Regions from separate parts of the Bradyrhizobium genosp. A genome, predicted to be linked through region 1. Evidence: riboswitches for the same ligand, from Rfam matches in the RefSeq annotation. Region 1 holds a riboswitch; the other holds the start of a gene.
What was found. A riboswitch is a leader RNA that binds a small molecule or an ion and turns the genes downstream of it on or off. The one in region 1 is predicted to bind S-adenosylmethionine.
Positions count from the first base shown of each region.

Region 2: it holds a riboswitch for S-adenosylmethionine, as region 1 does, so the genes downstream of both, metX (homoserine O-acetyltransferase MetX) here and ACP2YP_RS38070 (O-succinylhomoserine sulfhydrylase) in region 1, are expected to answer to the same signal.

Region 1 covers NZ_CP188196.1:8,112,664-8,118,447, reverse strand. The annotation lists gene ACP2YP_RS38075 (SGNH/GDSL hydrolase family protein) at 1-485, shown strand, start outside; gene ACP2YP_RS38070 (O-succinylhomoserine sulfhydrylase) at 610-1,806, opposite strand; SAM riboswitch at 1,877-1,956, opposite strand; gene ACP2YP_RS38065 (2'-deoxycytidine 5'-triphosphate deaminase) at 2,037-3,173, shown strand; gene ACP2YP_RS38060 (hypothetical protein) at 3,369-4,421, shown strand; gene ACP2YP_RS38055 (MATE family efflux transporter) at 4,764-5,784, shown strand, end outside.
Region 2 covers NZ_CP188196.1:1,148,435-1,154,218, forward strand. The annotation lists gene ACP2YP_RS05230 (prephenate/arogenate dehydrogenase family protein) at 1-321, opposite strand, end outside; gene hisC (histidinol-phosphate transaminase) at 318-1,412, opposite strand; gene ACP2YP_RS05240 (chorismate mutase) at 1,447-2,295, opposite strand; SAM riboswitch at 2,511-2,590, shown strand; gene metX (homoserine O-acetyltransferase MetX) at 2,684-3,886, shown strand; gene metW (methionine biosynthesis protein MetW) at 3,902-4,564, shown strand; gene ACP2YP_RS05255 (alpha/beta fold hydrolase) at 4,708-5,571, opposite strand.

The sequences.
Region 1 (5,784 bases):
CGCCCGAGATGATGAAACGCCTCCAGAAGGAGGTGATCGACGTGCATCCGGATCTCGTGATCTGGCAGGTCGGCACCAACGCCGTGCTGCGCAACCTCGATCCCGGCGACACCGCCAAGATGGTCGAGGACGGCATCACCCGCATCCAGGCCTCCGGCGGCACGGACGTGGTGCTGGTCGATCCGCAATATTCGCCGCAGGTGACCCAGCGCGCCGAAAGCGCCGGCAAGATGGTGAAGCTGCTCGGCAAGGTCGCCGCGCTCCGTCACGTCGGCATCTTCCCGCGCTTCGAAGTGATGCGCGACTGGCACGAGAAGCAGGCGCTCCCGGTCGAGAGCTTTGTCATCGCCGACGGCTTGCACATGAACGATTGGGGCTATGCCTGCTTCGCCCAGCTGCTCGGCGACGACATCATCCACTCCGTCGGGCAGATCAAGCTGGGCGTGAACGTACCCGCGGACGTGCGGACGTACCGGCCGATGTAGCTCCGCTGCCGTAGGGTGGGCAAAGGCGCAAAGCGCCGTGCCCACCGTCTATCGGCATCGAGATCGTGAATGGTGGGCACGCTTTCGCTTTGCCCACCCTACGAAACTGAGCCCTTGGCTCCCCTCACGCCTTCTCAAGCGCCGCGGTCAGATCCTCGATCAGATCATCCGCATGCTCGAGCCCCGCTGAGAAGCGGATGAAACCTTCGCTGATGCCGAGGGCGGCGCGATCCTCCGGCTTCAGGCGCTGATGCGTCGTCGTCGCCGGATGAGTGACGAGGCTCTTGGCGTCGCCGAGATTGTTCGAGATCTTTGCAAGCTTGAGCTCATTGAGCACGCGGAACGCAGCCGCCTTGCCGCCCTTGACCTCGAAGCCGACCAGCGTCGAGCCGCCGCGCATCTGCTTCTTCACCAGCGCCGCCTGCGGATGATCATCGCGGCCCGGATAGACCAGCCGCGCAATCTTGGGATGGCTCGCAAGCACGTCGGCGATGCGCGCCGCGGTGTCGGTCTGCGCGCGCACGCGCACGCCAAGCGTCTCCAGGCCCTTGAGTAGCACCCAGGCGTTGAACGGCGAGATCGACGGGCCGGTCTGGCGCATGAAATTGTGGATGTGCTCGGCGATGAAGGCTTCCGAGGACAGGATGATGCCGCCGAGACAGCGGCCCTGGCCGTCGATGTGCTTGGTCGCGGAATAGACCACGACGTCGGCGCCGAGCGCGAGCGGGCTCTGCCAGATCGGCGTCGCGAACACGTTGTCGACGACGAGCCGCGCGCCGCCGCTGTGCGCGATCTCGGCAATCCCTGGAATGTCGAGCACGTCGAGCGTCGGATTGGTCGGGCTCTCCAGGAAGAACGTCTTGGTGTTCGGCCTCACGGCACGCTGCCACTGGTCGAGATCGGCTCCGTCGACCAGCGTGGTCTCGATGCCGTAGCGCGGCAGCAGCTCCTGAATGACGTAGAGACACGAGCCGAACAGCGCGCGAGACGCGACGACGTGATCGCCGGCTTTCAGCGGCGCGAGGATCGCAGTCGTCACCGCGGCCATGCCTGTTGCCGCCGAGCGGGCGGCTTCGGCACCTTCGAGCTCGATCATGCGGCGCTCGAACATCGCGATCGTCGGGTTCGAGTAGCGCGAATAGATGAAGCCGGGGTCCTCACCCTTGAACCGCGCCTCGCACTCCTCGGCGCTGTTGTAGACGTAGCCCTGGGTCAGGAACAGCGCCTCCGACGTCTCGCCATATTGCGAGCGCAGGGTGCCGGAATGGACCAGGCGGGTTTCGGGACGGTAGTGCGTGGTGGACGCCGGGGACTTCGACATAGGATCTCCTCTGCGTGACCATCGAAAATGGTCACAAAAAAACCGGCCTGGATATATCCACGGGCCGGGATCACAGAGGTCCCCGGCCTGTTTAGCGACTTATTTAACGTGGCTGCAAGCCGGCCGGCTCAAATCACCACGGGATAAGTGATGCTCATATTCTGCAATGGCCTTTCCGTCAAGGCGTCCATCGGATAGCCGTAAAAGGCTGGTATTCCCGGCATGTCCGGATGCGCTTGCCCCCTGATGAGGACCCCCGGTTGAGTTTCACGGTCGCCGCCGACGCCAATGGTATCCTGCCCGACCGCATGATCGCGGCGATGGCGGAAGCAGGCCTCATCCTGCCCGCATACGATTTCGTCGAAAGCCAGATCCAGCCGGCGAGCCTCGATCTGCGCCTCGGCGACATCGCCTATCGCGTACGCGCGAGCTTCCTGCCCGGCCCCGGTGCCACCGTCGCCGAGCGCATCGACCAGTTGAAGCTGCACGAGTTCAGCCTCGCCGACGGCGCGGTGCTGGAGACCAACTGCGTCTACATCGTGCCGTTGCTCGAGAGCCTCGCGCTGCCGCCGGAGATCGTTGCGGCCGCGAACCCCAAAAGCTCCACCGGCCGGCTCGACGTCTTCACCCGCGTGATCGCCGACGGCACCCGCCGCTTCGACATGATCGGCGCCGGCTATCACGGCCCGCTCTATGCCGAGATCAGCCCCAAGACGTTTCCGGTGCTGGTGCGCGAAGGCTCGCGCCTGTCGCAGGTGCGCTTCCGCACCGGTGATGCCATCCTCAATGCCGACGCGCTCGATGCGCTGCATGCCACTGAGCGTCTCGTCGACATCGACGATGCCGATCTCGCCGGCGGCGTTGCCGTCTCCGTCGATCTCTCCGGCGAGAAAGCCACGGGCTTCGTCGGCTACCGCGCCAAGCGTCACACCGGTGTGGTCGATGTCGATCGTCGCTCCGACTATTTGGCGGAAGATTTCTGGGAGCCGATCTCGGCCCGTCCCGACGGCAGCCTGATCCTCGATCCCGGCGAGTTCTATATCCTGGCGTCGAAAGAGGCGGTGCAGGTGCCGCCGGATTACGCCGCGGAGATGGTGCCGTTCGATCCGCTGGTCGGCGAATTCCGCGTGCACTATGCCGGCTTCTTCGATCCCGGCTTCGGCTATGCTGGCGCCGGCGGGCTAGGATCGCGCGCCGTGCTGGAGGTGCGCTCGCGCGAAGTGCCGTTCATCCTCGAGCACGGCCAGATCGTCGGCCGCCTCGTCTACGAAAAGATGCTAGCGCGTCCCGACGCCATGTACGGCCAGCGCATCGGCTCCAACTACCAGGCGCAGGGGCTGAAGCTGAGCAAGCATTTCCGGGTGTAGCCACACCCCCACCAACTGTCATTCCCTCGCGAAGGCGGGGAATCCAGTACGCCGCGGCTTCTCGATTCGATCACGACCGTCTCTGGAATACTGGATTGCCCGGTCTTCGCCGGGCGATGACGCCGAATGGGTGTCCCGTTGCGTCGCCTCACGGCCGATGACACACTCCCGCAAAACAACCAGCCGGGAGTGAACATGACCGCCGCAGCAGACGCCGCGCAGGACGCGCAATGGAAACGCTGGCGCGCGGTCGCCGACCTCTACCACGCCTACTTCACCGGCCTCATCCTCACCGTGGTCACGCGCCGCGGCACGGCGGATGCGGCGGAATTCGTCTTCCGCGTATTTCGACGTCAGCAGCAGGAGCGTTTCCTGCCTGGGCTGGAAAAGCTGGGCATCAATCATCTGCCGCCGGCAGTGGCGGCCGCGCAATATCACTACCTCTCCAACTGGATCGGCGGCGTGCATGTCGAATACATGCACGAGAGCGACACCAAAGCCTGGATCCGCTATCCGCCGCCGCGCTGGATCTGGAAGGGCACAGCGATCTGCGGCGTGCCGGGCGAGGTCTCGCGCGCGATGCTGCGCGGCTGGCACGCCAACAACGGCGTCGCGCTCGGCGATCTTCGCCTGGGCTTCGTCTGCACCAAGCAGAGCGTTGACGGCCAGGATGGGCTCGAAGGTTACTACCATCAATACGACCATCCGCTCGAGCTCGACCAGCGCCTGGTGTTTGCGCGACATCTCGAAGCCCCTACGTTCGACGCGAAGACCGCACCGGCTCTGCCGGTGTCGAGCTGGCCGAAGCCGCGCCTTGAAAAGGCCTATCGCAACTACGCTATGGAATATGTCCGCACGGCAGCACCCGTGATGGTGCAGCTGTTCGGGCCGGAAGATGCCGGCTATCTGCTGCACCTCACCGGCAAGCTGATCGGCATGCAGTATTTCAACGAGGTCGCAGCCGCGCTGTTGGCGACACGCGGTGGGGCGAGTGAGTTCGCGTCGTTCCTCGGCGCGCTGTTCGCCGCGCAAGGCGATGCGACCGAGATCACGCAATCCGAAGGCACGTTCGAAATCCGCCAGCAGAGCTGGAAGCTGATGGACGAGGTCGCCGATTATCATCGCGCCTGCGCCAAGGTGCTGGAAGGATTGTTCGAGGGGCTGGCTGCCGGATGCGGGCGGCACATCGGCGTGCATTTGCACCCAACGGCGGGCGGCCTTACGCCGCTGGTCTGGACGGTCGGTTAGGCGACGGTGCCGCAGAGCACTCCACCTCGCCCCGCTTGCGGGGAGAGGTCGGATTGCATCGAAGATGCAATCCGGGTGAGGGGGAGCTTCCGCGAGTCGAATTCTCACCGTTCGCGCGGATAGGGCCCCTCACCCCGACCCTCTCCCCGTAAGAACGGGGAGAGGGAGAGCACCGAATTCCACCCGCTGAAATGCGCTGCCGCAGGGCACGCCTGCGGCTAGCGCAGGAGGAATCGGCAGCCGCCGTGCTAACAAGGCTCACCGCGCTTTCCGCGCGAGGAAATTGATTAACACACCTAAGCATTGCCGCGCTGCAAATGGCGCTGTTGCCCGGGAGAGGAAATGACGGACATCGCCGAGATCCCGGTCGATGAGCAGGAACGTCCGCTGCCGCCGCCCCCGCGCCCCGTGCGGAGCGCGCTGACCGACGGGCCTATCCTGCGCACGCTGCTCTCCCTCGCCTGGCCGAACGTGGTCGCGCTATCCGCCGGCACCTGCGTGGTGATCGCGGAGACCTCCTATATCGGGCGTCTCGGCGTCGAAGCGCTGGCTGCGATGGCGCTGGTGTTTCCGACAGTGATCCTGACCATGACCATGTCGGGTGGCGCCATGGGCGGTGCCGTGGCCTCGGCCATCGCACGTGCGCTCGGCGCCGGCGATCGCGAGCGCGCCGGTACGCTGGCCGCGCATGCGCTCCTGATCGGCATCACCTTCGGCCTCGTGTTCATGCTGGGCATGCTGATCTTTGGCCCCCAGGTGCTCGCGATGCTCGGCGGCCGCGGCAATGTTCTGACGCATGCGATCGCCTACACGCAGGTGTTTTTCGGCGGCGCGGTGCTGCCCTGGCTGCTCAACACCATGGCGGGCGTGCTGCGCGGCACCGGCAACATGAAGCTGCCGTCGCTTCTCATTCTCAACTCCGCAGTCTGGCAGATCGTGCTCGGTGGCACGCTCGGCCTCGGGCTCGGACCCATGCCGCAACTCGGCATGCGCGGCGTCGCCGCCGGCGCGCTGATCGCCTATTCCATGAACATCGGCGTGATGGGCTGGTACCTGTTTTCGGGCCGCGCGCGGGTCGTTCCAAAACTGCGAGGCTTGCGCATCCAATGGGCGATGTTCTTTGACATCCTGAAGGTCGGCGCGATCGCCTGCTTCTCGCCGCTGCAATCGGTGCTGACGATCTCGATCTTCACCCACATGCTGGCGAAGTTCGGCACCGCGATCCTCGCCGGCTATGGCATCGGCGCGCGGCTCGAATTTCTGCTGACCTCGATCGCGTTCTCGTTCGGCATCGCGTCGGTGCCGATGGTCGGCATGGCGGTTGGTGCCGGTCGTATCGCCCGCGCGCGGCGCATCGCCTGGA
Region 2 (5,784 bases), 1.4 Mb from region 1:
CACCGCGCCCTTGACCGAGCCGACGTCGGAAATGACAGCACCCGGCTTGAGAAAGCCAGCAATCTCCTGAGCCACCGGCCCGCAGGCGCCGACGGGAATGCAGAGGATGACGAGATCGGCATCCTTCACCGCTTCCGCATTGGTCGCCACGACCTGGTCGACGATGCCGAGCTCGAGCACCCGCGCGCGCGTCTTCTCCGAGCGCGCGGTGGTGACGATCTCGGAAGCCAAGCCCTGGAGCTTCGCAGCGCGCGCGATCGAGCCGCCGATCAGACCGAAGCCGATCAGTGCGACGCGCTGGAAGTGCGGGTCCACGCTCATTTGCCGGCCATGAAGTCGCGCAAGGCCTCGACGACGAGGCGGTTGGCCTCCTCGGTGCCGATGGTCATGCGCAGCGCATGATGCAGGCCGTAATTCTTCAGCGCGCGCAGCACGAGGCCGCGCTTGGTGAGGTAGGCGTCGGCCGCGTCCGAGGTCTTGCCTTCTTGCGGGAAATGGATCAGCACGAAATTGGCGACGCTTGGCGTCACCTTCAGCCCGAGCTTGGTGATCTCCTCGGTCAGCCAGTTGCGCCAGGTCTCGGTGAACTGCTTCGACATCGCCTGGTGCGCGGTGTCCTCGATCGCGGCGACCGCGGCGTACATCGCCGGCGTCGATACGTTGAACGGACCGCGGATGCGGTTGACGGCGTCGATGATGTGCTCGGGGCCGAACATCCAGCCGATGCGCAGCGCGGCAAGACCGTGGATCTTGGAGAAGGTGTGCGTCACCACCGTATTCTCGGTGGTGGCGACGAGCTCGATCCCCATTTCGTAATCGTTGCGCGAGACGTAGTCGCAATAGGCGGCGTCCAGCACCAGCAGCACGTGCGAGGGCAGGCCGGCGCGCAGGCGCTTGACCTCGTCGAACGGGACATAGGTGCCGGTCGGGTTGTTGGGATTGGCGAGCCAGACCAGCTTCGTCTTCGGCGTCACCGCCTTGAGGATGGCATCGACGTCGCAGGTCAGGTTCTTCTCCGCCGCGACCACGTTCCTGGCGCCGACCGCCATGGTTGCGATCGGGTAGACCAGGAAGCCGTGCGTGGTCGAGATCGCCTCGTCGCCGTGACTGAGATAAGTGTGGGCGAGCAGATTGAGGATTTCGTCCGAGCCGGCGCCGCAGATGATGCGGTTGGGATCGAGCCCGAACGAACGGCCGATCGCTTCGCGCAGCACGCGCGAGGTTCCCTCCGGATAGTCTTCCAAATGGTCCGCCACGTTCTTGAAGGCCTCGATCGCCTTGGGCGAGGGTCCGAACGGCGTCTCGTTGGCCGAGAGCTTGAACACCTTGCGGCCCGGCTCCGCGACCGGGCTCTTGCCGGGCGTGTAGGGCGCAATATCGAGAATGCCGGGATTCGGCACGGGGCGGGACATCTTCAACTCCGGAGTGGCTAGGTCAGTTCGCGATTTACGATTTCGACCCGGTCGGGGGCACCGTATAGCGCGTTGCGTGGCTGCCGACGAGGGCCGTGGAGCGCACCGAGGCCCCCGCGTCGATCAGGGCAGCCCTGATCTTGTCGATGCTGGTGGCGCTCGTGACCGAGACCAGCAGCGCCGCGCCGTCGAAGGCGGTATCGGGCACCGCCACGATCTCGGCGAGCGGCGACAGGGCGCGTGCGACCTCGGCGTTCCACCCGGATACGCGCACGCTGAAGGTCTCGACCTCCGTCACCACGGCGCTGTCGGCGACACGCGAGATCGCGAACACCGGCAGTGCGGCCGGATGGTCGGCACGCTCGACGAACGGCAGCCGCGCGATGATCTTCGGCGCGCCGTCCGCTTCCAGCTCCAGCCACCATGGCGTGCGGCTCGAGGTCGCCGAGACCAGCGCCAGATCGCCCTTGGATTTCGCCACCGCTTCGACCGCGGCTTGCGCGCTGAAATGCGCGACGTAAGGAACCGTGAAGCCGAAATGGAAGCGCACGGAATCGCGCATCGCCGGCTCGCTCACCGAGATGTCGGCATGGACCGAGAACGGCGCCTGGACATAGGTGAACGTGGAGATGATGACGCGCCAGATGCTCTCGACGGTGTCGAGCGGCAGGATGCCGCGATGGCGTTGCACGATGTCACGCATCATGGAGGCTTCGCGCGCCGGGCGGAACGCCGAGCCGACCTCCTGGGTCTGCTTCACCTGGATCAGGCGGTCGATGATGTCGCCGCGCTGCATCAACAGGCGATGCATGCCCTCGTCGATCGCGTCGATCTCCTTGCGCAATTCCTGGAGCGATGGTGGTGCGGGCGGACGTTGGGACATATCTGACAAGGCTGTTGAGAGGCATTCCAATGCGAATCGGGCAAGGAGACTGGTAAGGCCGGATCCGCTGCGGTCAGTGTCCTGATTAGGCAGTCGGGGCGGCGAAAGCAAAGAGAAATGCAAAGGGAAATTGGGCCCGCTGGGGCGCGGGGCGAGAGACTATTTTGGCTAATCCGGACCGCGACTTGACGAAAAGCGCCCAAGCCACTAGGTTTTGCCTGTTCCGTGGTCATTTGAGCCGGCCGGCTTGCAGCCACGTTAAAAAATTCGCTAAACAGGCCGGGGACGCTTTCGATCCCGGCCGAACCTATCGTTCAGGCCGGGTTTTTCATGGCCTGATTTCATTGGCGATCTGAAGTCCGATCGCAAACGAGGTCGATGGTCAGAGATGGTTGGCGTCAAGTCTGTCCCCAGTCCCGCGATCAGTGCCGACGATCGGTCGCATGAGGTCGATCATCCGAGTTCTGAGGTCGCGAAGTTCGGCGCCGACCAGCCGCTGCGGCTCGATTGCGGCATCGATCTCACCCCGTTCCAGATCGCCTACAAGACCTATGGCGAGCTCAACGCCGATCGCTCCAACGCCGTGCTGATCTGCCATGCGCTGACCGGCGATCAGCACGTCGCCAATGTGCACCCGGTCACCGGCAAGTCCGGCTGGTGGGAGACGCTGGTCGGTCCAGGTCGGCCGCTCGATCCCAGCCGCTACTTCATCATCTGCTCCAACGTGATCGGCGGCTGCATGGGCTCGACCGGGCCCGCCTCGATCAATCCCGCGACCGGCAAGGTGTGGGGTCTGGATTTCCCCGTCATCACCATCCCCGACATGGTGCGCGCGCAGGCGATGCTGATCGACCGGCTTGGCATCGACACGCTGTTCGCCGTCGTCGGCGGTTCGATGGGTGGCATGCAGGTGCTGCAATGGACTGCGGCCTATCCCAAGCGCGTCTACTCGGCGCTGGCGATTGCCTGTTCGACACGGCACTCGGCGCAGAACATCGCTTTCCACGAGCTCGGTCGTCAGGCCGTGATGGCCGATCCCGACTGGCACAATGGTGCCTATGCCGATCAGGGCATCCATCCGCATCGCGGCCTCGCGGTCGCGCGGATGGCGGCCCACATCACCTATCTCTCGGACGCCGCGCTGCATCGCAAGTTTGGCCGCCGGATGCAGGATCGCGAGCTGCCGACCTTCTCGTTCGACGCCGACTTCCAGGTCGAGTCCTATCTGCGTTACCAGGGCTCGTCCTTTGTCGAGCGTTTCGACGCCAACTCCTATCTCTATCTCACCCGCGCGATGGACTATTTCGACATCGCCGGCGACCATGGCGGCGTGCTGGCGAAGGCGTTCGCCGGAATCCAGACGCGCTTCTGCGTGGTCTCCTTCACCAGCGACTGGCTGTTCCCGACTTCGGAATCGCGCGCGCTGGTGCACGCGCTGAACGCGTCGAGCGCGCGGGTGTCGTTCGCCGAGATCGAGACCGATCGCGGCCACGATGCCTTCCTGCTCGACGTGCCCGAGTTCTTCGACATCTCTCGCGCCTTCCTGCAATCGGCAGGGAAGGCGCGCGGGCTTACCGGCAAGAATGACTGACAAGGACAGCTCGCGATGTCTGTACAGGAAGTGCTGCCGCTCAATGGCTTCACTGCGGAGCAGTCCGGCCCATTTCGCGCCGACCATCTGCTGGTCGCCGAGATGGTCAAGCCGGGCTCGAAAGTGCTCGACGTCGGCTGCGGCGACGGCGATCTGCTCCAGTTGCTGGAGACCCGCGGCATCGACGGCCGCGGCATCGAGCTGTCGCGTGAGGGCGTCAACCGTTGCGTGGCAAAAGGCCTCGCGGTGGTGCAGGGCGACGCCGACACCGACCTCGTGAACTATCCCGACGATGCGTTCGACTACGTGATCCTGTCGCAGACGCTGCAGGCGACGCGGCAGCCCAAGGTCGTGCTGGAAAACCTCCTGCGCATCGGCCGCCGCGCCATCGTGTCGTTCCCGAATTTCGGCTTTTGGCGGATGCGACTGCAGCTCCTGGTCGGCGGCCACATGCCGCGCACGGAGAATCTGCCGGCGAGCTGGTATGATACCGCCAACATCCATTTCTGCACCATCAAGGACTTCGTCGAGCTCTGCGACGCAATCCACGTCAAGATGGAGCGCGCCGAGGCGCTCGACCTCTACGGCCGCCCGCTGCGGCTGCGATTGCCATGGTGGGTGTGGAATCTGTTCGGCGAGCAGGGCGTGTTTTTGCTGAGCCGCGGCGGCGGGAAGTAGTTTCTCGTCATTGCGAGCGTAGCGAAGCAATCCAGAGTCTTTCCGCGGTGGGATTCTGGATTGCTTCGCGGAGCCTGTCATCGGGCCGCGCTTCGCGCGGACCCGTTGGCTCGCAATGGCGGAGTATGTGGCGGCCATTGCAGCTAATGCGCCGCCAGCGACCGCGGATCGCGCACAGGCCACCGTCCCGCTTCCACCAGCGTCACGAACCGCTCCACGCTCTCGTTGAACAGCGCGGGCTCTTCGAGGTTGAGCACGTGGCCGGACTTCGGAAACATCGCGAGGCCTGCCGCGGGCAGGTGCTTTTTCAAGAACAGGCTCGCCCCGACGCAAGGGTCGTCCTCGTCGCCGCAGATGATCAGTGCCGGCTTGACAACGCCTCTGATCGCATCCGTCATGGTGTAGATCGAGGGACGGCCGCCTTGAAAACCGCGCATCGTGTTGGCCGAACCCCTGGCATCGTGCCGCGCCAGCGCGGCGTAGAAATCGGCGTGGCCGCGCGGGTCCTTCACCAGGAAGGGAATCCGGCTCGGGGCCTCGCGCGTGACTTTTGCGACCTCGGCAGAGCCTGATGTCTCGAACTGTTCGGCATTGGCACGGCACTGCTTGCGCCAATTGTCGAGGTTCTCGACCTCCGAGCCTGAGCCGACACCGGCGAGCGTCATCGACAGCGCGCGTTGCGGCGCGTTCAATCCGATCTGCAGCGATGAGTAGGCGCCCATCGAGAGACCGACGAGATGCGCGCGCCCGATCTTGAGATGATCGAGCACGGCGAGCGCATCGGTGTAGAAATGTTCGTAGGTGTAGACCTCACCGGCCGGAACGTCAGATGGCGTGTAGCCGCGCGCGGAATAGGTGATGCAGCGATGGCCGCGCGAGAAGTAGCGCATCTGCGGCTCCCAATTGGTGTAGTCGGCCGCGAACTCGTGCAGAAAAAGTATCGGCGTTCCCTGACCCGCCTCTTCGAAATAGACGCGGACGTCGTCCCTGGTCGTGGCGTGGGGCATTAACCGTTTCCCTCTCTTCGAGCCGCTCTTGCAGGATTGCAGTTAATGCTGTTGTCCGCAATGAGGCGGCATCCGACCAGCACTCACACAAAATCATCCCAGCTATCCGCCGACGCGTCGTCTTTTTCTCGCCACATCGGGCGGCTTAACGGCCAGACGGATGTCGGCCACCGCACGGGCCGATTGGAAGTGGGGGTGTCAACCAAGGATGAA